DNA from 3 places in the Solibacillus sp. FSL W8-0474 genome. Region 1 is predicted to be linked to each of the others. Evidence: riboswitches for the same ligand, from Rfam matches in the RefSeq annotation. Region 1 holds a riboswitch; each other region holds the start of a gene.
The links. A riboswitch is a leader RNA that binds a small molecule or an ion and turns the genes downstream of it on or off. The one in region 1 is predicted to bind thiamine pyrophosphate.
Positions count from the first base shown of each region.

Region 2: it holds a riboswitch for thiamine pyrophosphate, as region 1 does, so the genes downstream of both, thiD (bifunctional hydroxymethylpyrimidine kinase/phosphomethylpyrimidine kinase) here and thiT (energy-coupled thiamine transporter ThiT) in region 1, are expected to answer to the same signal.
Region 3: it holds a riboswitch for thiamine pyrophosphate, as region 1 does, so the genes downstream of both, tenA (thiaminase II) here and thiT (energy-coupled thiamine transporter ThiT) in region 1, are expected to answer to the same signal.

Region 1 covers NZ_JBBOQJ010000001.1:3,475,374-3,483,593, reverse strand. Annotated here, with positions in the region: gene NYE67_RS17740 (SMC family ATPase) at 1-2,501, shown strand, start outside; gene NYE67_RS17735 (hypothetical protein) at 2,557-2,688, opposite strand; gene NYE67_RS17730 (DUF4870 domain-containing protein) at 2,758-3,084, opposite strand; TPP riboswitch at 3,203-3,311, shown strand; gene thiT (energy-coupled thiamine transporter ThiT) at 3,423-3,983, shown strand; gene map (type I methionyl aminopeptidase) at 4,200-4,952, shown strand; gene NYE67_RS17715 (polyphosphate kinase 2 family protein) at 5,125-5,961, shown strand; gene NYE67_RS17710 (GNAT family N-acetyltransferase) at 6,032-6,586, shown strand; gene NYE67_RS17705 (beta-class carbonic anhydrase) at 6,663-7,232, opposite strand; gene NYE67_RS17700 (hypothetical protein) at 7,394-7,597, opposite strand; gene NYE67_RS17695 (aminopeptidase) at 7,723-8,220, opposite strand, start outside.
Region 2 covers NZ_JBBOQJ010000001.1:2,708,173-2,716,392, forward strand. Annotated here, with positions in the region: gene NYE67_RS13645 (bifunctional 2',3'-cyclic-nucleotide 2'-phosphodiesterase/3'-nucleotidase) at 1-1,493, opposite strand, end outside; gene thiD (bifunctional hydroxymethylpyrimidine kinase/phosphomethylpyrimidine kinase) at 1,672-2,484, opposite strand; TPP riboswitch at 2,573-2,671, opposite strand; gene NYE67_RS13655 (glycoside hydrolase family 18 protein) at 2,840-4,129, opposite strand; gene NYE67_RS13660 (cell wall hydrolase) at 4,300-4,740, shown strand; gene NYE67_RS13665 (hypothetical protein) at 4,815-5,018, opposite strand; gene NYE67_RS13670 (hypothetical protein) at 5,163-5,336, shown strand; gene NYE67_RS13675 (YpzG family protein) at 5,404-5,556, opposite strand; gene NYE67_RS13680 (hypothetical protein) at 5,739-6,020, shown strand; gene NYE67_RS13685 (M14 family metallopeptidase) at 6,066-7,256, opposite strand; gene NYE67_RS13690 (hypothetical protein) at 7,452-8,081, shown strand.
Region 3 covers NZ_JBBOQJ010000001.1:1,824,614-1,832,833, forward strand. Annotated here, with positions in the region: gene NYE67_RS08920 (efflux RND transporter permease subunit) at 1-1,205, shown strand, start outside; gene NYE67_RS08925 (M14 family zinc carboxypeptidase) at 1,306-2,481, shown strand; TPP riboswitch at 2,549-2,647, shown strand; TPP riboswitch at 2,701-2,799, shown strand; gene tenA (thiaminase II) at 2,872-3,564, shown strand; gene NYE67_RS08935 (thiamine phosphate synthase) at 3,577-4,185, shown strand; gene thiO (glycine oxidase ThiO) at 4,169-5,275, shown strand; gene thiS (sulfur carrier protein ThiS) at 5,283-5,480, shown strand; gene NYE67_RS08950 (thiazole synthase) at 5,484-6,251, shown strand; gene NYE67_RS08955 (ThiF family adenylyltransferase) at 6,248-7,285, shown strand; gene NYE67_RS08960 (histidine--tRNA ligase) at 8,024-8,220, shown strand, end outside.

The DNA.
Region 1 (8,220 bases):
TGCGTGAGAAAAAAAAGTCTGCCGAAAAGCTATATGATCAATCAATTATGCAGCAAGACAATACCATTCATGAAATTCTATCGCGCCTACCTAATAGAGAATCAGAGCTATTTTCAGCGGTAAATCAAGATGTGATAAATCTATATCAAGTAAAGCAAGCCTTATTATTGGAACAGCAATATTATGAAGAACATTGCAGAACATTAAAAACGGAATATGAGAAATCCAAATTACAATTACAGCAATTAAATGAAACGTATAGTGAACAAAAGCTATTAAATGAGCGTATTGAAAAATACTTATTAAGAAAAACAAAACTTGCAGAGCTCCTGCAGCAGGAACAAACTATGGAAAACGAGAAACAGCGTCTTGAGCTTGCAAAGAAAGCAACACATATTGAACCTATAGAGCGTGAACATGAGAAAGTGAAGTTTCAGCTTGAAAAAGCAGAAGTAGCATTACAACGTGCAAAAAAGGATTTTGAACAGGTAAAGTTGCAGCTTCAAAATGCATTGAAATATTATGAAGAACAAAAGCAACATGAACCTTTATTGGATGAGTATTCAAAAACTATTTCACAGTTAGAACAGCTATTACCGATTTATCAATCGATAGATGACCAGCGGAAATCCGTTTTAAAAATAGAGGAAAATCAAAATAACGCAAAACAATTGTTTGAAAAGCTTCTAAAAGAAGATAGTGCATTAAAAGAACAGCATCAGGAGCAGCGTACAATTATAAATGACCTGGAACAAAAAGTGGCTTCGTACCAGGAAACGTTTGAAGCACATGCAATGATGACTAAGAAAATTGAGCTTGCGAAAGAAACTTTAAAGCTCCAATCTAACGTAGTGGCATTAACGAAAACACTGGCTGAAAAACAACAAATTGCAAATCATTCCCAGGATAAATTAAAGAAGTTGGAACAACAGATACGCAGTAATCATGCTGCATTTCTCGCTACATCTCTTCAACATGGGGAAGCGTGTCCTGTATGCGGAAGCACAGAGCATCCAGCGATCCATAGCAGTGAAGCAATGGATGTCGACGATAATGAATTGACCGTATTACGCCGTGAAAGTGACAATGCACTGCAGAACTTTTATCAAATAAGTTCGAAATTGGAGGTAGAACAAGCGGCATTAAATGAAAAACAGATGATACTTCAACAGCTGAAAATTGACCCTTCATCTCTTGACGAATACGAGCAGCAACTATCTATATTGACGAATCAATTATCGATGCAAAAACAGCAACAAGCGCAACTAGTAAAAGAAAAGAAAAAGTTGGAACAGCTATTGGAAAACAAAGAAGTGCTTCAAGGTCGGATTGAAAAAGGGCAGCAATATGTATCGGAAATTGATCAACAATATGCACAAGAGAAGGGAAAGCTTGAGCAAAGTGAAAAGTCTTTACTGCCGCAATTTTCTACGGTTCAACAAGTTACAGAAGCATTGACAAGCCTTCAGCAAAAGTATCATCATTTGAAAAATACAATACAAAAAGCGTTGGAAGCATTGCAAAATATCCAATTAGAAGAAAAGTCTTGTGAAGTTAATTATCAACATGCAATGAATAATTTAACAGACAAACAACAGGAAAATAAAATAGCGCAAGCTTCATTTGAGTCTATACTCATACAAGAAGGCTTCCATTTAGAAGCATATAAGCAAGCACTGCTTCCATTGCATGTTCAACAGCAAATTCAGGAAACTTTAGATAACTATAAGCAAAGTTTTCATACTTTAACAGTGCAAATTGCAGAAGAACATCAAATGCTAGAAGGAAAAGAATTGGTGGACTTAAAAGCTTTTGAGCAACAAATTACGCTTCTTACAGAGCAAGTAGAAGCACAATATTCAGAAATGAAGTTAGTTCATTCTTACACATTGCAGTGTGGGGAAACTTTAGAAAAGCTTGAAAAGTCAGCTCGACAAATAGAAGATTATAAAGAAAAATTAATGCAAGTTGAACATGTTTATGATTTAATTCGTGGACAGAATGAAGCGAAAATTTCTTTTGAGCGATTCGCGCAAATAGGTTATTTAGAAAAAGTAACACATGCTGCAAACGAGAGACTTCGAGTTTTATCAAATGGTCAATACTTTTTAAAGTCAACGGGTCGCAAGGAAGGAAATGCTCAAAGCGGGTTAAGTATTGATGTATATGATAGTAATACAGGGCAAACACGCGATGTAAAAACATTGTCCGGCGGTGAGAAGTTCAATGCATCACTTTCATTAGCTTTAGGAATGGCAGATGTTATCCAAAGTGTTCAAGGCAGTGTGCATATTGATACGATGTTCATCGATGAAGGCTTCGGTACATTGGATGAAGAGGCGTTGCGCCGGGCTATAGATATATTAATCGACCTACAGCAGACAGGACGACTAATTGGGGTAATTTCACATGTTGCCGAACTTAAAGCAGCTATGCCGGCTATTTTACAAGTACAAAAGCTAAAAGAAGGCTATAGTAAAACGGAAATTATTATTAAATAAATGTTATCAAAAAAAGACATTTCACTCGAATGACAGGGTGAAATGTCTTTTTACGTTAGCGTTTTGTTGCTCGGCGTGTAGCAGTTGCGGGTTGTGGAGTAGATTTTTTATCCATCATTTTCTTTATAATTGGATAAAGTATTGGACCATACTTAATTGCTGTTTTAACAAGTTTGTTAATTTTCATAAGTGTTCACTCCTTAACGAATATCATTTCGTATAAGAAATATACCCAATTATGAAGCTTTCATAAACATTAACGTAGAACTTTAATAGCTTTCACTAAATTCCAAATCCCTACTATTGAAACCATAATAACTAAAACTACAATGGCAATAAAATGTGAACTGACAAAGAAATCTTGCATAGTCAACGTTTCATGCGTTAAAAAAAGTGAAACGAAAAAGTAAATAATATACAAAATACCAAAAGCAATCGGGATAAACTGTGTAATAAAAGCCTTTTTGGAGTGCGCCCTTACAAAATCATCTTTTGAAACTATATATATAATAAACGGCAAGATAGACGGTGCAAAATAAAAGCTTAAATAGCTTAAAGCACTCAAACCTTTTGATTGATTCATTTCATTCACTCCTTTGTTTGTATACGCATCTGTCTGGAATTTAGTTTCAAAAAAATCGGCTGTTGAAAGTTGGAAAATTATTCGATACAATAAGTTTGTTCAAACAATAATTATTTAGATGTACCACAAGGGGAGCCGAGTAAGTCGGCTGAGATTGTGCACGTAACTGCACTGACTCTTTGAACCTGTAAGTTAGCACTTGCGTAGGGATGTGGATAGAAACCGACTGTTCAAACGATAGTCAGGCTTTTGTCCTGATTATCGTTTTTTATTTTTGCAGATGAATTTCTATTCCTTCTTCACTTCTGTTACATCGGAAAAAAGAAAGGAGCATTGTTATGGACAAAAAAAGATTACTTATGATGGTGGAAATAGCGATTTTCGCTGCCGTCGGACTGGTGTTGGATCAAATATCATTTAAAATGTGGGCACAAGGTGGATCGATCAGCTTTGTAATGGTTCCTATTATTTTAATGGCAATTCGTTGGGGGCTAACAGCAGGTCTTGCAACTGGCCTACTAATTGGAATAATGCAAATGATGTTTGGAGCGTATATCGTCCACTGGCTTCAGGCAATTCTGGATTATGGTCTTGCTTTTACTGTAGTAGGTTTAGCCGCAGTTATAAGAAAGCCTTTATTGCAAGCAACACAGTCACTCCATAAAACAAAGATGGCACTCTATATTATAATAGGTACGTTATTAGGTGGAGCTTTACGATTCGTTTGCCACTTACTTGCCGGAGTTGTCTTCTTTAAGGAATTTGCAGGCGACGATAATGTATGGACATATTCAATTCTCTACAACGGTTCCTACATGCTGCCAGCAACAATTATTACAGCTATTATTGCCGTTCTGTTATTCACTTCTGCACCACGTTTATTGCAAAAAGTACAATAAATTAAATTATTATAATAGAACTAGGTTTGCAGTGCGGATTTCCACACTTCAAATCTAGTTTGTTTTTTATTATAAATGTACATTAATCTATATATCATTTTTGCACATAATTCCTGTATTTAAACACATCATTTAAAAAAACAATGAACACTTACAACCGATTTTAAGTATGTTATAGTTAAGGGTAGACATTGTTTAAGAGGAAGGAAGTTACACATGATTGTTACAACTCAAGAAGAAATCCAAGCGTTTAAAAAAATAGGACGTATTTGTGCTGAAATTCGTGAAGCGATGAAAGCTGCGACAGTACCTGGCGTGACGACAAAAGAATTGGATGAAATTGCAGGACGTATGTTTGCTGATGCTGGCGCTATTTCAGGCCCAAAAGGTGAATATGACTTCCCAGGCTATACTTGCATTTCGGTGAATCATGAAGTGGCACATGGTATTCCAGGTAATAAAGTGATTCAAGAAGGAGATATCGTCAATATCGACGTATCAGGTTCTTTAAATGGATATTTTGCAGATACAGGAATTTCCTTTGTTGTTGGAAAAGGCTATGAAGATAAGGAAAAACTTTGTGCTGTAGCAAAATCTGCATTTGAACGTGCAATGACAAAAATTAAAGCAGGTTCAAAATTAAATCAAATTGGTAAGGCAGTTGAGCGTGAAGCGCGTGATCACGGCCTAACGGTAATTATGAACTTAACAGGTCATGGTTTAGGTAAATCATTGCATGAAGAGCCTAACCACGTATTAAACTATTATGATGCTTGGGATACAACAATTATGAAAGAAGGGATGGTTTTAGCAGTAGAGCCGTTCATTTCTGCAAAGGCAGAGCATATTGTTGAATCCGGAGATGGTTGGACATTTATTACTCCGGATAAATCATTAGTTGCACAAATAGAACATTCGATTATTGTAACGAAAGATAAACCAATTATTTTAACAACATTAGAAGACTAATTAAAAAACGTGGAAGCATATAATGCGGCCACGTTTTTTACTTTTGTTCTATAGGGAGATTAGATTAACATAAAATAATCAAACGATTCAAATAAATTACAGCAACAATTACCATTTCTAAACACTTTCAAGTAAAATATATATAATGATTCGCAATAGAGGGGGCCGTTGAATGCAAAACCTAAACGATCTGGATCTGACATTAAAATTGGATAAGAAGCTCTACAAAAAGCAATTGAAAGAGTTGCAGTATGAAATGCTTAATATACAGCAATTTTTATACAACAATAAAATCGGTCTCATCTTCGTATTTGAAGGCATGGATGCAGCAGGCAAAGGGGGCGCAATAAAGCGATTAACAGAACACATTGATCCACGTGGTTTAATCGTTTCACCAATTTCCGCGCCACAGCCACACGAAAAGCGTTATCACTATATGCACCGTTTTTGGCGGAAGCTGCCTCAGCATGGCCAGATTGCCATCTTTGACCGTTCTTGGTATGGTCGTGTATTAGTGGAACGCATTGAAGGCTTTGCAAAAGAACATGAATGGAAGCGTGCTTATAACGAAATAAATGACTTTGAAAAGCAATTAACGGATGAAGATTATATTATAGTTAAGTTCTGGGTTCATATTGATGCGGATGAGCAATTGAAGCGCTTTATGGAAAGAGCGGCAGACCCATATAAATCATGGAAACTCACAGATGAAGATTGGCGAAATCGTGAAAAGTTCCATTTATATATGGAAGCGGCAGATGAAATGTTTGCTAAAACAAATACAGAAAATGCCCCTTGGTGTTTAATCCCTGGCAACGATAAATTTTATGCTCGAGTACAAGTGCTAAAAGAAGCGGTTGCTCAAATCGAAACACAAATTACTAAACGAGGTCTTCAGCTTACCAATGTTTTTGAAAAACATAAGGTACTTGCGGCAGATAGTGAAAAACCTGAATTTATAGAAATACAGCCAAAGCCAAAAAAGAAAAAATCAAAAACAGATAAGTAAGTTTGGCTGTGAAATGTAGGTGAGTTAAATGAAAAGCTTAATCAAGCTATTTCGAAAGAAGGAGGGTCCAATGGTTCAACTTATTGGGCAACAATGTTCATTGCGTACATTTACACTGTCTGATGCAAGAGCATTGACTAAGCTATTAGTGGATAATAAATTTTATTGGTCAACATACGAGCCGTTACATCGGGATGAATTTTATACAGAAGAGACACAGTACAAGAAAATAATGGAAAGCATGCATCTTTTGCAAACAAATAGAGAGTTTTCGTTTGGGATCTTCCATAATGAAACAGGTAGACTGATTGGTCATATTTCGCTCTATTCAATAAAACGATTGCCATACTCCAGCGGTTTTATCGGATATTCTATGGATGAAAAATTTATAGGAAGAGGCATTGTAACCGAAGCGGTACGTTTAGTAATGGAGTTCGCATTTTCAACTTTAAATATTCATCGTATTGAAGCATATGTCGCTCCTCAAAATGTGGGATCTATACGCGTTTTAGAGAAGTCAGGATTTACGAGAGAGGGTTTACTCCGAGAATTATTATTTATTAATGGTAAATGGGTTGACCATTATATGTACGCAATATTACAGCGAGAATATATAAATAGGTGATTTTATACAGTTGTATGATTATAAAAAAAGCTATAGCACTTACCCAAAAAAGTCCTGTGGGTAAGGCTATAGCTTATTATTTTACTTCTTCAGATCCATCAGTTACTAAATCTAATTTACCAGTTGCAGGATCAATAATAAGACCGTGTACAGGAACACCAGCAGGCATTAATGGATGTTTTCTTACTAAGTCAACGCTTTTTAAAACACTCGTTTTAATATCGCCGAAACCACGTAACCATTCTTTTAAATCTACGCGTGCATAATTAATAACATCTATCGTTTCTTGTTTTACTCCACGTTCAAGCATATGACCGATCATAACATTTGAATCAACGGCACTCATACCGCAATCATAATGACCAATAACATATACTTCATCAGCCTGTAATTCATACACGGCTACTAATATACTGCGCATAATGCCACCAAATGGGTGATTTACGATTGCGCCAGCACTTTTAACAACTTTTACATCCCCGTTGCGCAAGTTCATTGCTTTTGGTAATAATTCTACTAAACGCGTATCCATACAAGATAAAACAACAATCTTTTTATCAGGGAATTTCGTTGTTGCGTATTCTTCATATTGCTTTTCAGCAACAAACTTTTCATTAAACTCTAGAATATTTTGTAATGCAGACATTTATTCGTACCCCTTTCGTTTCTGTATTCATTTTAAAATATTATTTAGATAATTCAAATAAATGCGCACAATTATAGTTAAAAATCCAATAAATAAAGAGAACTAAAGCAGTAATTCAGCAATAAAAAACAACCGCTCAAATAGAACGGTTGTGAAAAATATTAATGATGGTGGTGACCATCTAGTGATTTTTCGTTTGGCGCGAATGCATTAGCCTTTGAATCTACTATAACAGAGTCATGAGATTGTAATCCGATTCGTAAGTACATAATAAACATTACTAAAAGAACGAGAATAACTGCTGAGAAACCTAAAACTAACGTATAATAATCAGACAAAAACGGATGACGGTGATCAAACATCATAAAAACTCCTCTCTATTTAATAATAAGAATCATTAACCAATTATAACCTAATAAATTGGAACATTGTAGGGGAATTTATGCATTTACTACAGAATAAATTGTAAATATGGCGACATCTTGAAGATTTAGAATGCCCAGTTTCCATCACGGAAAACAGCTTCTGCCTGACCATCTTCAGTAATGCCATCGATATTCATTTGCGCAGAACCAATCATAAAATCAACATGCGTAATACTGTTATTTAATCCGTGTTTTTCTAATTCTTCCTGTGACATCGTTTTCCCGCCTTCTAAACAAAATGCATAAGCACTGCCAATGGCTAAGTGGTTTGATGCATTTTCATCGAATAGTGTATTGTAAAATAAAATATTCGATTCAGAGATAGGTGAATGGAAAGGTACAAGTGCCACTTCCCCTAAATAATGAGAGCCTTCATCTGTTGCTACAAGGTTTTTCAAAACTTCTTCGCCTTGTTCAGCTTCAACTTTTATAATACGCCCTTTTTCAAATGTAATTTTAAAATTATCAATTATATTGCCACCGTAGCTAAGTGGTTTTGTACTAGATACATACCCGTTTACACCATTTTTATGCGGTACTGTAAAAACTTCTTCAGTTGGCAT
Region 2 (8,220 bases), 770 kb from region 1:
TCTTTTACGCTTTCCACAACTGCACTGCTTACATTTTCATTATCTTTTGCAATTTCACGCACGGCACCTTTTCCTGAAATCACATCCCAAGACTCAGCTTTTTTCTCAAGCTCTAAATCAATTACTCCTAGATGGCTACCAAATTTACCTGCCATTACGATAGGTACACCGTTCATTGTTCCATTATCAATATCCACATTCGGTAAAGTGCTATCTACTTTTCCTGGGAATACATCATGGGCATGTCCTGTTATAACCGCATCTACATCGCTGATTTTTGTTAATAGATAGGATACATCTTCCTCACCGATTTCATGTGTATCATCACCCATACCTGAGTGCGACAGTACAACTACTACATCCGCGCCAGCTTTCTTCATCTCTGGAACGATTGTTTTTACCGCTTCTACAGAATCATCTACCGTTACTTTTCCTTCTAAATTTGCTTTATCCCATTTTAAAATTTGTGGAGGGACAATGCCTGTTACACCAATTTTAATCATCGTACTTTTTCCTGTAGAATCAAGTACTTCTTTTTCAATCATGACATACGGTTCATACATTATTTTCTTAGTTAAAGCATTTCGTACATTCGCATTAACATACGGGAATGGTGCATCATCTGTTACTTCATCAATAAATTCTAAACCGTAATTAAATTCATGATTGCCATAAGTCGCTGCATCATAATCTAGCGCAATCATTGATGCAATAGAAGGATGGACTTCTCCTTCTTTTAATTTTTTCACGGATTGAATGTAAGAGCCAAGAGGCGTTCCTTGAATGGCATCTCCATTATCAAATAATACCGTATTCGGGTTTTCCTCACGGGCTTTTTCGATGAGCAGCGCAGTTTTTGCCAAGCCTAAACTATTCGTTGGCGCATCTTTATAATAATCATAGTTCATAATATTAGTATGAATATCCGTCGTACCTAAAATGCGCAATGCCACGGTCGTATTTGCTTCAACTGGGTTATATTCCGCTAAAAACCGCTGCAGAATCTTTTGCATTTGCATTTTCGTGACAAACTCATTCGGTTTGATCGTCCCGTCTTCATAGCCTGTTAATAAGCCTAACTCTACTGCCTTTGCCATCTCTTGACGATTCCCAGATCCAATTTTATTCGCATCTTTAAATTGATTTAATACATTTTCGGAATATTGTTTTTCATCCTGTATACCCCTAGCTGCAATAAGGAAGGCATGTGTGCGTGTCAATTTTTCATTTGGTGCAAATTGTGTCGGTGTTTTACCTTTAATTAACTTTAGTTCCACAGCCTTTTCAATATATGGCTTCAGTGAATCGGGTACGTCCTTAAATTTAACGGATTGTCCAGAACCTACTTCTACCCCTAATGCATCAATGACTGCCTTCACAAAATCTCCGCGTGTCATTTCTTCATTGTTGGAAGTAGATGCCGCTGATACCCCAGCCATTCCACTAGTTAAAAGTGTTAATGTAAGGGCCGAAGCAGAAAGTTTTTTCCACATTTTTTTCACTCCTATTATCTAAATTGTTCAACAAGTCCATCATACTAAATTGCCAGAATAGTAGAAAAGAGCAAATTGATACATTACTATATCTAGGCAAGTAGTACTTTTTGAGAGTTAAAAAAATGCCACAAGCTATTCACTTCAAGAAACGGGTACAATTTACTCAATAAATTAATTAAATTACTTGCACATCGAAAATTCCTCGGTGCTCCTGGTAGGCAAAATGGTTTGTAGGACCAAATCCATGACCAATATTCAGTGGGTAACGAATTGCTAATTGGACAAACTTTTTTGCTTCAATGATCGCTGTTTTTAATGGCTTCCCCTTCGCAATTTCTGCAGTAATTGCTGCTGAAAATGTACATCCTGTTCCATGTGTATGAATTGTTTTCAGTCTTTCTGTTTTCATTTTAAAAGGCTTTTCCCCTCGAATAAACACCGTGTCAATCGCATGCTTACCCGCTAAATGACCACCTTTTATCACTACACATTGCATACCTAAATTTAATAAATATTCCCCTGCAAGCTCTATTTCCTCCTCGGTTTTGATCGTTAGCCCGGTCAATACTTCTGCTTCGGGTATATTCGGTGTACAAACCGTAGCAACCGGAAGTAGTTTTTCCTTTAAAGCTATTGTTGCTTGCTCTTTCAGTAAGCTAGCACCGCCTTTTGCAATCATTACTGGATCTACAATAAGTGGTATTTCTTTAGATTCCAATACCGAGACAATTGTTTCTACGATCTCTGCATTAAACAGCATACCTGTTTTAACAGCTTTTAAATCAAAATCATCGATTACTGCATTTAATTGATCCTTTACAAAATCAGCAGTAGCAGGATAGATTCCATGCACCCCTTTTGTATTTTGAGCCGTTAAAGCTGTAATCACTGATGTACCGAATACTCGAAGCTCTTGAAAGGTTTTTAAATCAGCTTGGATGCCAGCCCCGCCCCCACTATCGGATCCTGCTATAGTACATGCAATCATTTTTACCACTCCTAATAAAAATATTATTAAGTGACACTGCAAAAGAAAGACCCCACGTAAAATACGCGGGGTCTTAGTAAGTACATATGTATAATTGTACTTTGCTCCCTACGTCCGTATTAACGGTCAGGTTCTAAGGGTCAGGTTTTAACCTTCTCAACACAAATGTGTCCCCCTGCAAATGCATTTAATTACGTCGAGTGTATCAGAATAAAATTTACATAGCAAGTAAATGGTAAATTTTCAGATTCATAATATACTTTCTAATGCGAAGTACAATTGTAAATTGCCACATCACTTATAAAAACTCAGATGAGCTATAAGCATTTCATCTGAGTTTTTATTTATTCCTATTTTATTTCTTAACGACATTAAAGTTTGAACCGATAAGTTGCCAGTTTTGGGGGAAAGGTAAACCAAGTTTCCAGTAACCGACACCCCGTAAATTCAGTCTTTTTACTAGATTAAATTTTGCCTGAATGGAACGTGCATCTTCAAACCATACAATATGTGAACGTCCTTGCTCATCATAATAGTTAAAGTAAGGTGCCTGTGCGGTATAGTCATATTGAATGGCTGCATTATAACGTTTGGCTATTTCAATTGCACGCTGTGGACTTAATGCTTCTGCATATTCTCCCCCTTGCACAAAAGGTAACGTCCAATCATACCCATACAAATTTTGCCCAAGTAAAATTTTATTTGCCGGAATTTCCGTTAAAGCATATTGAACTACTTGTTCAACTTGAGGGAGCGGGGAGACAGCCAGAGGAGGTCCTGCTGAATACCCCCACTCATATGTCATTAGCATAACAAAATCTACTATTTCCCCATGAGCTCTATAATCATGACCGACCGTCCATTCACCTGGCTGATTCGCACTCGATTTTGGCGCCAGTGCTGTGGAAACTGTATAACCTTCAGCATGCATACGCTCTACCGCGCTTCTCAAGAAATTATTATAGGCTTCCCTTTGGTCACCTGGTATTCTCTCAAAATCAAAATGGATATCCGAAACATTCCCAATTCTTTTTGCTTCTGCAATAATATTGTCAAAAAGTAAGTTTTGTACTGCTTTACTTTGAAAAATATCACGTGCTAGCTCACTACTGAACTGATAATCTTCTAAATTCGTTATCGCCATTGCAATACTCGCATTATTTTCTGCCGCCAAACTAGGTAATGGTTCAATTACTGGTGCCTTTAATGAACCATCCCGTCCTGCTTCATAGCTGAATAGGGCTAAATACGTTAAATAGGGACTCGTTTCACGAACTTGATTTACTAGTAGCTCACTTACTTCGTCGCCTCTTGGTTCAACATAAGCAAAAATTTCAGCAGATGTTTTCGCAGCGGGTGGAATATATAAACGTGTTCCTATCATTAATAACGCGTTAGGAGATAAACCATTTACTTGTGCAAGTGTCAAATAATTCACGTTAAAACGTTGTCCTATTGACCATAAGCTATCCCCTGGTTGAACAATATAATATTGACCATTTACTGGAACCACAAGCGCTTGCCCTACAACTAAGCGATTAGGCTCAGGAATTTGATTGGCATCTACAATATTCTGTATCGTCGTTCCATAAGCTTGCGCAATTCCCCATAGCGATTCTCCTGGCTGTACAACATGAATTTGAATTGTCGGTCCTCCTTTTTCTATATACTAATTTATGAACTTAATGCTCTATTAATGCGAGAGAAAAAGTCATAAATGAATAAGAGCACTTTTTGAAATAATTTTTATACAAAACTAATTAAGATATGCGCAACGTAGCAAACTTTTTCATACTATAAATGTGAGGTGAAAAAATGCCAAGAGTTAAGTACCGCGATGCAGATGTCGATTTGATGGCAAGAATGATGCGAGCTGAGGCTGAAGGTGAAGGCAAGCAAGGGATGTTATATGTTGGGAATGTAATTGTAAATCGAGTTGTTGCGGATTGTTTAGACTTTAGAGACGTCAGAACAGTAGAGCAGGTTATTTTTCAAGTTCAGGGAAATAACTATTCTTTTGAAGCAGTTCAAAAAGGAAATATGTTTTATCAGCGCGCAAGACCTACTGAACAACGTTTGGCAAGGCAAACATTAGATTTTTGGAGAGACCATCCAGCAAAATATGCCCTCTGGTATTTTAATCCTTCAGGGGAATGTCCTCCTACATGGTATGGGCAACCATTTACAGGGCAATTTAAACAACATTGTTTTTACGAGCCTGTAGCCGGAACATGTGAAAGTGTATATATGGGATAGTTTTACCTTTCTCCATATTATTAAAGAGCCTTTAATTAAGGCTCTTTTTTATTTGAAAAGAAAATCAAGATTAACTATTTTTTGTTGGACTGCTGATTTTTGTCATGATTTGTTTTATTGTTTTTATTTTTTAGTTTGGAATCAAATTCTTCTGCAAATTCAGCTACATTGTCTTCTGGATTTCGATCATGACTTGTTTTGTTATGATGCAGTTCTTTATAAGTAGCAAAAGGATTATGTGTTCTTTCATTCAATGTCTTTTTGTTGTTTTTGCTCATTTTCTCCACCTCCTACTGATTTAATGTGCTCAGTATTGGGGGTTTTATGCCTTTTTCCATCTTCGTTTACTTCCTTACTTTTTGTGATAAAAAACTGATCTCATGCCATATTAAGAAGGAATCCAATCGAAAGGAGAATACGAAATGGGCAGAGACGACAGCACAAGCAAAGGAACTAATAAGAGGTCGTTACCTCAAACACCTAAGAATGAAAAAATTGCTCCAAACAAAATGAGAGAAGAAATCGCAAATGAATTAAATGAACTACATCGCCTTGTAGAAAAGGGTAAAAGTAACGCTGCAAAAAATTATAAGTAAAAAGTAAAAGGACCTTCACAACAGAATACTACTGTTGGTGAAGGCCTGATTTACTTCTTAACAAAGGTTAGAACTGTTTAGCTTTCGCATTAATTCTCAATATTTGGTTTTGCAGAGTAACCTCTGTTTGACCATTAACCTGAGATTTCTGATGCTTATTTCTTGTCCAGTTTTGGTGGATTTTTTGAGATTTCGGATCTAATGCACCCTTTTTGCTCATTCGTTCCGCCTCCCTATGTTTAAAGTGAAATCCAAATTAGTATGGTACGAATTACTTCATTTATTCTTAAAGCAAAGTCCTTTTTGAATTCATTTACTGGCAATTTTTTTGACGGATGGATTACTCGTCAGGATCAATACTAACAGTGAAAACAGTCCCGAAGACGGAAAGGATGAGGAACAGTGGCTAAAAAAAGTTCAGGCACACCTAGCTGGAAACAAAATCACCCGATTAGTTTACTATCCAACTCAGTTGAAAGAACAGAGCGAGCAGTAAAACAGGCAATGTCCCACCCAGAAGAATTTGCAGTAGAACATGCATTCAATTCATTGGAGCGTACCGAAAATGCACTTGCCAATGCAGAACAAAAACAGGAACATATGGATATTGTTGAGCAAAATAAATCCAAACTAGATGAACTAAAGCAAAACATCCTGGAAATTGATGAAAACTTAAATTCATAAAAGTATCCCCCCGTTCCATCACAAGTGGTAACGGGGGGATTTCATTTACATATAAAGTGCACTTAAGAAAATCCCTAATGCTTCTTCATAAATTTCACCAAACTGGCTGATTGGTAAAGGGTTCGTTCCAAGACCTAGTTCTACTGTAAAACCTGGGCGACGCCAGTCTTGAATAAACCAATCTTTATAACCAGCATAGCTTTCGATTGTCTGTATCGGCTCATATCCACTAACCCTGGCAAACTCGTTGACAAGCTGTTCTGTTTCAGGAGGCTCCAATCCCATGAATCCCCAAAAAATAACTTGCCCTTGTGTATGAAAAGCCAACACACGAGCAAAATCCCGTTCAACCGTTAGCTCGGCCATTGCAATGGACTCTGGTTGAGATAGCGGACTTTCCCCACCATAATCGCGTGGACCTGGTGTTTTCGGATTTCTTTCTCTTTCCAGTTCCCATTCAGCAGGAAACTGGTCATTCAAATCAACCCCATTAATGTTTGCTTTCCAACCAGAGAAATCTGTACTCCCCCCATTCCATTCGATTAAATTATTGTGGATTGTTGCATCTTCCGGAGGTCCGTTCAGTACTAAATCCACTCCATCCGGATTTACCATTGGCACGATATTTAAACTTGTTTGATTATATAATGGCAATGTATAAAGCCCTCTTATGGAACCATTATTCGTAAGCGACAATAGGTAATCATTTAGAAACGTCATGACAATCGCTGTTGTAATCCACTCATTCGCATGAAATGATGCATTATAATGAACACGTTTCTGCCCTTTTCCAATTGTGAGTCCTGGAATTTCTTTTTCTAATACAGAATTTCCAATCGGCTCATTTACTAGGAATGGATAGATTGCCTGCAATGTACGAATATCCTGTACCATCGTGCTGTAATCATAATTTTGTTTACCATTTACAACACGCCATGTTATACGAATAGGTAATAATAATTGAGTACCTACTTGAATCGCATATGGATTGATTCCTGGATTGAGCAGAAAAATTGCATCCATCGGCAAATTAATTCTTTGTGCAATCGACCAAATGCTATCTCCCCGTTGAATAGTATATGGATTTGTTACATAGCCGGGAATCTGGACAGGTTGGTTCGGGATTAGCGCCTGTGCATTTAAATTACGATTTGAATCAATAATTAGCTGATACGGAAGATTAAAAACTTGGCTATAATACCAAAAAGAATCACCCGGTCTAACAAAAACCTCCACAAAGCTCCTCCCTCTATAAAATAATCAATAGAAAAGTATATGAATGTGGGGAATGATTATTAACACGGTTCGAGAAAATGGTTTATTACCTTCAATCGCTTTCTGTATCCCCTAATATTTCCCTATATAGTGAAATTGAGAGCAGCATTATGTTATAGTAGAATCTACTAAATTTTTATTGTATGGAGGTTCATCATGGAGACGAAAAGAATATCGCTGCATCGTGCACTATCTGAGTTAAAAATGCTTGGTGAACGGATCCAATCGGCTACGTACCGCGTAGTGCTGGCTCGAGCAAACCGAAAAAGCAACGAAAAAATTGAAGGCATGTCAATTGATGAATACAAAAAAGAAATGCAAGGTTCGTATGACAAAGTCACTAGTCTTATTCAATACCGCAATAAACTAAAAGCACTCGTTGTTGAATCAAATGCTAAAACAATCGTTAAAATTGGAGCAAATGAAATGACAGTGGCTGAAGCAATTGAACGTAAACAATCAATTGCATATGAGAAGGATTTACTGAATCATCTACGCCGCCAATATTTTGAAGCAATCGACGAAGTAACAGCTGCGAATGAGGCCCTTCCAGAAAAGCTTGAAAATTACCTTATTAATATTTTGGGCAGCAAGGAAAAGCAATCATCCTCAGACGAAGTGAAGCTTCATACTGATACTTTTATGAAGCGCAATGAATATGAATTGATCGACCCGATGCAAGTAAAGAAAACCATTGACGAGCTTGCAGCGAAAATCGAGGAATTTGAGTCAGAAGTAGACGCTGTATTATCAGAATCAAATGCCACAACATTTATTGAGATCTAACTAATAATTTGCATAGCGTAGCGAAAACAGTAAACGGATCGGCGCTCGTGCTTTGACTGTGTGCGAGTTGAAACAACCAAACAGTCACTCAACCTACAATTAATAGATGAATTTTTAATAGAAAAGTTCAAAGTATAAA
Region 3 (8,220 bases), 1.7 Mb from region 1:
ATCCGGATATGGATGATTTCCCTGGAGCGAAAAAAGAAGTAGAAGACTATATCTTCAACGTTGGCCAATCAGGTGAATGGAAAACTCAAAACTTCGCGATGGGTATGTCATCGAATGAAGTGAGCTATACATTATACAGTGAAGACTTAGATAAGTTAAACGAAGCTGTAGCTCAAGTGGAAGAAGTATTAGTGAATATCGACGGTCTGGATGAAGTTGAATCAAATGCTTCTGAGCCTTATGTAGAAAATGTCATAAAAGTAGATCAGCAAAACGTATTACAATACGGTTTAACTACTGGACAAATTTTAATGGCTTTACAAACAAATACAGCAAAAGAAGTGTTAACAACTGTTGAAAGTGATGGCAGTGACATTAATGTTGTTGTACAGCGTGAAGCTAGATCTGCAGCTGCTGACATTGATGAATTATTGGAAACACCAATTCAAACTGCAACAGGTCAATCGATGACTATCGGAGACATTGTAGAGCTTGAAGAAGGTACGACTTTAAATTCTTTATCTCGTCAAAAAGGTGAATACTTTGCGACAGTATCTGCAACAATTACTGACAAAGATATTTCAAAAGCAACATCTGCAGCGGATGAAAAAATTGCTGATTTAGAGCTACCTAAAGGTGTTACGACTGGTGTAGGTGGTGTTGCAGCTGATATGACTGAAACATTCACTCAGTTAGGTGTAGCGATGATTGCAGCGATTGCAATTGTATACTTCATCTTAGTTGTTACATTTGGTGAAGGTTTGGCACCATTTGCGATTTTATTCTCATTACCATTTACTGTAATCGGTTCTTGGATTGGATTATTCGCGACAGGTCAAACGATTTCTGTATCAGTTATGATGGGACTACTGATGTTAATCGGTATCGTTGTCACGAACGCAATCGTACTTGTAGACCGTATTATCCGTATGGAACATGAAGGTATGAATATGCGTGAAGCAATATTGGAAGCCGGGGCAACACGTTTACGACCAATTTTAATGACCGCGATTGCAACAATTGGTGCGATGTTACCAATGGCATTCGGTGGTGCTGGTGGCGGACTAATATCTCAGGACTTAGCCGTAACAGTAATTGGTGGTTTATTATCATCAACAGTACTAACTTTAATCATCGTTCCGATTGTATATGAAGTATTATCAAGAATGCTGAAGAAAAATCGTAAAGATGTAAAAGACAATTAATATGGGCGGCCTGTAGGAATAATATTCTTACAGGCCGTTTTTTATTGTACAGTTAAGGGTATAGAAGTTAAGTTTTATACACCTAAGTGGGAGGAATTTCATGGGAAAAATATTGCTTTTTAGTTTAATATTTTTTGCAGCAGCCATTATTAATCCAATGACTACAAATGCTGCTACAGAAAAGGTTGACCTTGGAAAATATCCGGTACAAGTGATTGCAAAAAAGAATATAGAATTGAAAGATAAAAATGGGGCTGTTATAAAAAAAGTAGCAAAAGGTGAGAAGCTTTTATTAACCGGGATACATGGTAAGCAAGGTATCGTAAAAAATTCGTCTAAAACCACTTTTCTTACTTTAACCGATGTCCACTATGACCAATTAGTCGACGGTTCGAAAGTTTTAACATTTGATGAGGTAGCCTCAAAGTTAAAGCTAATATCACAAATGTATCCTTCAATTACGAATTTACAGGAAATCGGACAATCAGTTGAAGGGCGTTCTCTCTATTCCATAAAGCTCGGAACTGGTAAAAAGGAAGTTTTATTCGATGCAGCTTTCCATGGTCGGGAACATATGACGACCAATGTGCTGATGGAAATGATTGATACATATTTAAAGGCTTACTTGAATGGTACGAAGATAGAAAAATATGATGTAAAAACGATATTAAGTGAGGTAAGTATTGTGTTTGTACCAATGGTTAACCCAGATGGTGTAACACTTTCACAAGGTGGAAAAGTGAAAACACCTATGGCCAAGTTAAGAGCGATGAATGGGAGCTCCAATTTTAATCGTTGGAAAGCAAATATAAATGGTGTCGATTTAAATCGTCAATTCAATGTGAACTGGCAATTAATAAAAATGACAAAGCCTTCGTTTAAAGAATATAAAGGTAAGGCGCCGAATACAGAGCCTGAAGCACTTGCAATGAAAAGACTGATTGATCGCGGCAATCATTTAGCCTATGTATCCTATCATTCTTCCGGTCAAATTATATATTGGAGTCGAGCGAAGACCGAATTTGCTCGTACTAAAAAGCTAGTAAAGGGAGTTTCCTCAATTACAGGCTATAAAATGATGCCCGTAACAACAAAAAACGAACCAATCGCAGCTTCTGAGGACTACTTCACAAAAGTTAAAGACCGACCTGCGATGACGGTTGAAATTGCACCATATGCCGGTGAAGCCTCGGTGCCACTAAAACGCTGGAACAATGTTTGGAAGCAAAATAAAACTGTCGGACTTTACGTAGCGAATGAAGCGAGAAAATGGTAGGCAGTAGGAAAAAATTTAAATTACCGTTGCATTTATTCAGAATTATCAGTAGACTAGTAGTAATTAAATGAATTTGCAGGGGGACACGTAAGTGTTGAGAAGGTAAAACCTGACCCTTAGAACCTGTTCCGTTAACACGGGCGTAGGGAGCAAAATGTACAAGCTAATAATCGTACGTGGCGCTCTCCATCTTTTTGGAGAGCTTTTCTTTTGCAAATTTTTTAATTGCGGGGGGACACAATTGTGTTGAGAAGGTTAAAACCTGACCCTTAGAACCTGACAGTTAATACTGGCGTAGGGAGCAATAAGTGCGTACATATGCACTTTTTTAGGCATCTCTACTTTTTGTAGAGGTGCCTTTTTTGCTTACGCCTCCAAGGAGGAAATAGGATGGATTTTTGTAAAGAAGTAAGAAAGCAAACGGAATATTATTGGGAGGCCAGTTTGAAGCATCCATTTGTACAAGGTATTGCTGATGGAACATTGGAGCTGGAAAAGTTTAAATTTTATATGCTGCAGGACGCCTATTATTTAAAGCATTATATGAAACTACTTGCAATGCTGGCGGCAAAAGTTAATGAAGATGAAGATGTAGCTTATTTCCTGGAAACCGCGAACTTTATACGGGAAGCAGAGTTAGAACTACACCGTTCGACTTTCAAAGAGTTGCACGTTACACCTGAAGAAATCAGAAATTTCCAACCAGCACCTGCAGCGTACAATTATGTTAGTCATATGTATCAAGCATTTTATACAGGGTCGATTGCCGACGCATACGCTGCGATACTACCTTGTCCGTGGTTATATCAGGAAATCGGGGCCGCATTAAGAAAAGCAACACCGGGTGTTAAGTTGTATCAACAGTGGATTGATTTATATGCTTCAGCTGAGATGGAAGAGACCATTGAAAAGCAAAAGGCGATGATGAATCGTTTTGCACAGATGCCAGGAAATGATGAACGTGAATTGACAGCCCATTTCAAGCGCAGTTGCTATTATGAATGGCAGTTTTGGGAAATGTCCTGGACTTGTCAGGATTGGCAACAGGAAGTGTATATGAATGAGCATGCTACGATTTTATAAGGGCATAGTTGTATGAAGTTAATGGCAGTAACAGATGATTGTCAGCCGATTTTAGCATTAGCGCAAAAAATTATTCAGATACAGCAAAGTGTGGATTATATACAAATACGTGAAAAGACAAAAACAATAAAAGAAGTGATAACTCTACTTGAATATTTGGATGCAGGAGAGGTTCCAAAAGAGAAAATAATCATAAATAGTCTTGTGGATATGGCCTTGTATAGCGATATTCCCACAGTACATTTACCCGAAATAGGGTTTTCTGTACAACAGGTGAAAGAGAAATTTCAGCATCTCAATATAGGGAAATCGGTTCATGATTATACAGGCGCAATGGAGGCAGAGCGGCAAGGGGCTGATTATGTTCTTTATGGACATTGCTTTGAAACAAACAGCAAAAAAGGAAAGGTTCCAAACGGTCTTTCACCTATCAATGAAATGAAAAAGAACTTAAAAATTCCCGTCTTCACGATTGGGGGAATTCATGTAGATCGAGTCCTGGCACTCCATGATGTAAATGCAGATGGGATTGCGGTTATGTCCGGGATTTTTTCGGCAACGCATCCGTTTGCAGCAGCGAACCAATACAGGGAGGCCATTAAAGATGCAAACAAGCTATGACGTAGTCGTAATTGGCGGAGGAATTATTGGAAGTGCAATTGCTTATTATTTAGCAAAGAATCAAGTTGAGGTGGCCGTGCTTGAGGAAAGTCGAATTGGACTAAAAGCGACAAGTGCAGCGGCGGGTATGCTTGGAGCACATTCGGAATATGAGGGCGATGGAAAGGACTTCTTCACTTTTGCGAGATACAGTCAGGCGCTCTATACGGAGTTAAAGGATGAACTATACGGTCTAAGTGGCATTGACATTGGCTGCAAAAAGGGAGGGATTTTAAAGCTGGCCTTTTCTGAACGTGACAAGAAAGCATTAAGGGCAATACTCACACTGCCCACTGTGAAATGGCTTGAGGCAAATGAAGTAAGAAATCTAGAACCCGATGTTTCCCCGTATATAATAGGGGCTGCCTATATTGAAGAGGATATTAGTGTAATGCCGTATCGTGTATGCCAGGCTTTTCTTAAAGGGGCACAAGTTTACGGTGCATCCATTTTTGAGCATACAAAGGTGTTAAAGGTTCAAAAGCAGCTGGATACTTTTCAAATAGATACAACACTAGGAATGTTCAAAGCAAAACGGGTTGTTATTGCTGCGGGTGTTTGGAGTAATCCATTTTTTCAGCAGCTAGGTGTAGAGCAGCAAATAACACCGGTCAAAGGGGAATGTATTGCTGTGGAAGGAAGAAGCACTTTTTTAAAACACACTATTTTTCATGATAAATACTATATCGTTCCTAGAAATAATGGGGAGCTAGTTATTGGAGCTACTATGGAGGAAAATGATTGGTCAGAACACGTAAGTCTAGATGGCATGGAAACATTGATTCAAAAAGCGAAGGAACTCTTTCCTGGAATTGGTCAGATGAAGATGAATGCTGCATGGTCGGGATTGCGTCCACAAACATTCGATCAAAAACCATTTATAGGCTTTCATCCACATGATGAATCGATATTATTTGCAACAGGACATTATAGAAACGGGGTTTTATTAGCACCAGCAACTGGTGAGATGATTGCGAGCTTTATATTAAATAGGACTGTGAAAAAAGAATGGGTCGAGGCTTTTCAGATCAATCGACCTAACAGGAGATGAGTAAGCGGTGTCTATTACAGTGAATGGTAGAAAGCAACTCGAGCTTTTTGAAAATGTTCAGCAATTACTGAAATATTATGGCTTAGAAAATCGAATTGTTGTCGTAGAAGTGAATCAGGAAATTGTCATGAAAGAAAGCTATGAAACGACGCGCTTATCAAAAGGTGATGTGGTAGAGATTGTTCATTTTGTTGGAGGAGGATGAAATATGTTAAAAATCGCAGATCGCACGTTTCAATCCAGACTGCTGTTAGGGACAGGGAAATATCCGTCGTTTGAGGTGCAGAAAAAAGCAGTAGAAATATCCCAGGCAGAAATTTTAACGTTTGCCGTAAGAAGAATGAATATTTTTTCAGAAGAGCAGCCTAACTTTTTGGAGCAGCTCGATTTGACGAAATATACGCTATTGCCGAATACAGCAGGGGCAAAAACTGCAGAGGAAGCAGTACGTATTGCTAAACTTGCTAGGGCATCCGGATTGTGTGACATGATTAAAGTCGAGGTCATTGGAGACTGGCATACATTGCTACCGGATCCCCTTGAAACTTTAAAGGCGTCAGAAATGCTTTTAGAAGATGGATTTATCGTTTTACCGTATACATCGGATGACGTCGTTCTAGCAAAACGACTTGAAAGATTGGGTGTTCATGCGATTATGCCAGGCGCCTCACCAATCGGCTCAGGCAAAGGGATTATTAATCCAATAAATTTAAAGTTTATTATAGAGCAATCAACTATACCGGTTATTGTAGATGCAGGGATTGGCTCGCCTAAAGATGCTGCCTATGCGATGGAGTTAGGGGCAGATGCGGTATTACTGAATACAGCTGTAGCTGGTGCAAAGGATCCTGTAAAAATGGCTGAGGCAATGAAGCTCGCGATAGATGCTGGCAGATTAGGATTTGAGGCAGGCAGAATAGAAGAAAAAGAGTATGCAACTCCAAGCAGCCCGACAGCAGGAATGGTGACGCTTTGAACAATCGTTATGCAAGACAATCCTTATTTTTAGGAGAAAATACGCAACAACGTATCCAGCAAGCAAAAGTCTTAATTATTGGGGCAGGTGCACTTGGCTCAGCGAGTTCTGAAATGCTGGCGAGAGCAGGAATTGGGCATTTGACGATTGTTGATAGAGACTATGTTGAATGGAGCAATTTGCAGCGCCAGCAGCTCTACGTCGAGACAGATGTCCATCGCAAATTACCAAAGGCTATCGCAGCTAAACAAAGACTGGAACAAATAAACAGTGAAATTATTATTGAAGGTATTGTGGAAGATGTGCACGGACTAAATATAGAAACGTTAATGCAAGGGCATATGATTGTTGTCGATGCAACGGATAATTTTGAAACAAGCTTAATCATTAATGATGCGGCAAATAAGAAAGGAATTCCGTATATATTTGGTGCCTGTGTCGGGAGCTATGGTCTTACATTTCCTATTGTCCCAGGAGAAACCCCGTGCTTACATTGTTTACTACAGCATTTACCGATGGACACGATGACCTGTGATACAGTGGGTGTCATTAGCCCAATTGTTCAAGTTACGGCTGCGTATCAAGTGACATCCGTAATGAAATGGCTTTCAGCAATCCCATTGCAACCAATTGTTCAATCAGTCGACCTGTGGAAGGAAGAGCACGCAAAGGTTCATGTATCAAAGCTTAAAAATCCGCATTGCCTTACTTGCGGTGAACAACCAATTTACCCTTTTCTCCAATTAGAGCAACAAATGAAGGTAGGGGTGCTTTGCGGGCGGGATGCGGTTCAGCTAAGACCTGGCCAATCGTATAAGTATTCGCTAGAACAAATTGCAGAAAACATAAGTAAGCAAGTGACAAAGCTAATAGTAAATCCATATTTACTATCGTGTCAGTTTGAGACATACCGCATCGTTTTCTTTGAGGATGGTCGCGCCATTATCCATGGTGTAGCAGACCCTATGTTAGCAAGAGTTGTTTATAATCGATTTATACAAATAGGCGGAAGCAATCAAAGAGTGCAAGTGTAAATATTTCAAATGAAATGTGGTGAACAAGAGAGTACGAAACATAAATTCGTACCCTTAACCTATTTGGTCTGATTAATTGCCCTCCTAAAATAAAGGAAGATTTTACCGTTATTTGAATGATGTCGGTTATTTTAGGATAAATAAGGGAACGTTTTACCGCTATTTTCAATAAAATCATTAAATTTCTTGTTTTTTAGGTCAATAACGGCAATATGTTCCCTTATTTTTACTATTTTTCATGTTATTTTAAAAATAACGGAAATTCATTCCTCTATTTATCTCGTTACGCAATTCAATTTAAAAAAGCTTGGGAGGCAAGCCTGGAAAGCCTGCCTCGGAACGGATTACAACGGACGGGAACCTCAATAACACTTGCTTCATCGTCTTTTCCCGGAGCGCAGCAGAACGGACTTCATTAGAAAATCTTATTTTCAATTTCTTCTCCCACACTAATAGTTATTAACCGTAATATTTCCATAAAAGATATTAGTTGTTGATAATTGAAATTTGTTCCTGTATAGTAATGAGCAACTTATTAAGGAGGAATGTTTATGCTGAAATTAAAGGCATCCATATTTTCTACAACACATCATCATACAAAGTAGTCTTGCTATCTTTATTAATTTATTAATATCGAATAGGAAGACTATTTTTCGTGGAATCGTATACATAAAGCCGTTATAGGAGCTTTATATAGACGATTTTTTTTATTGCCAAAAATAAAGGGGGAACACAGCAATGAAGAAAATGGATTATCAAAATGTAAGGGGTACACAGGATTTTTTACCGGAGCAAGAGGTTGTACGACGTAAAATTCGCCGAACGTTGGAGGATACATTTATTTTATACGGCTGTAAACCATTAGAAACACCGATGATTAATTATACCGATTTAATGGCTTCCAAATATGCGGGTGGGGCAGAAATTTTGCAGGA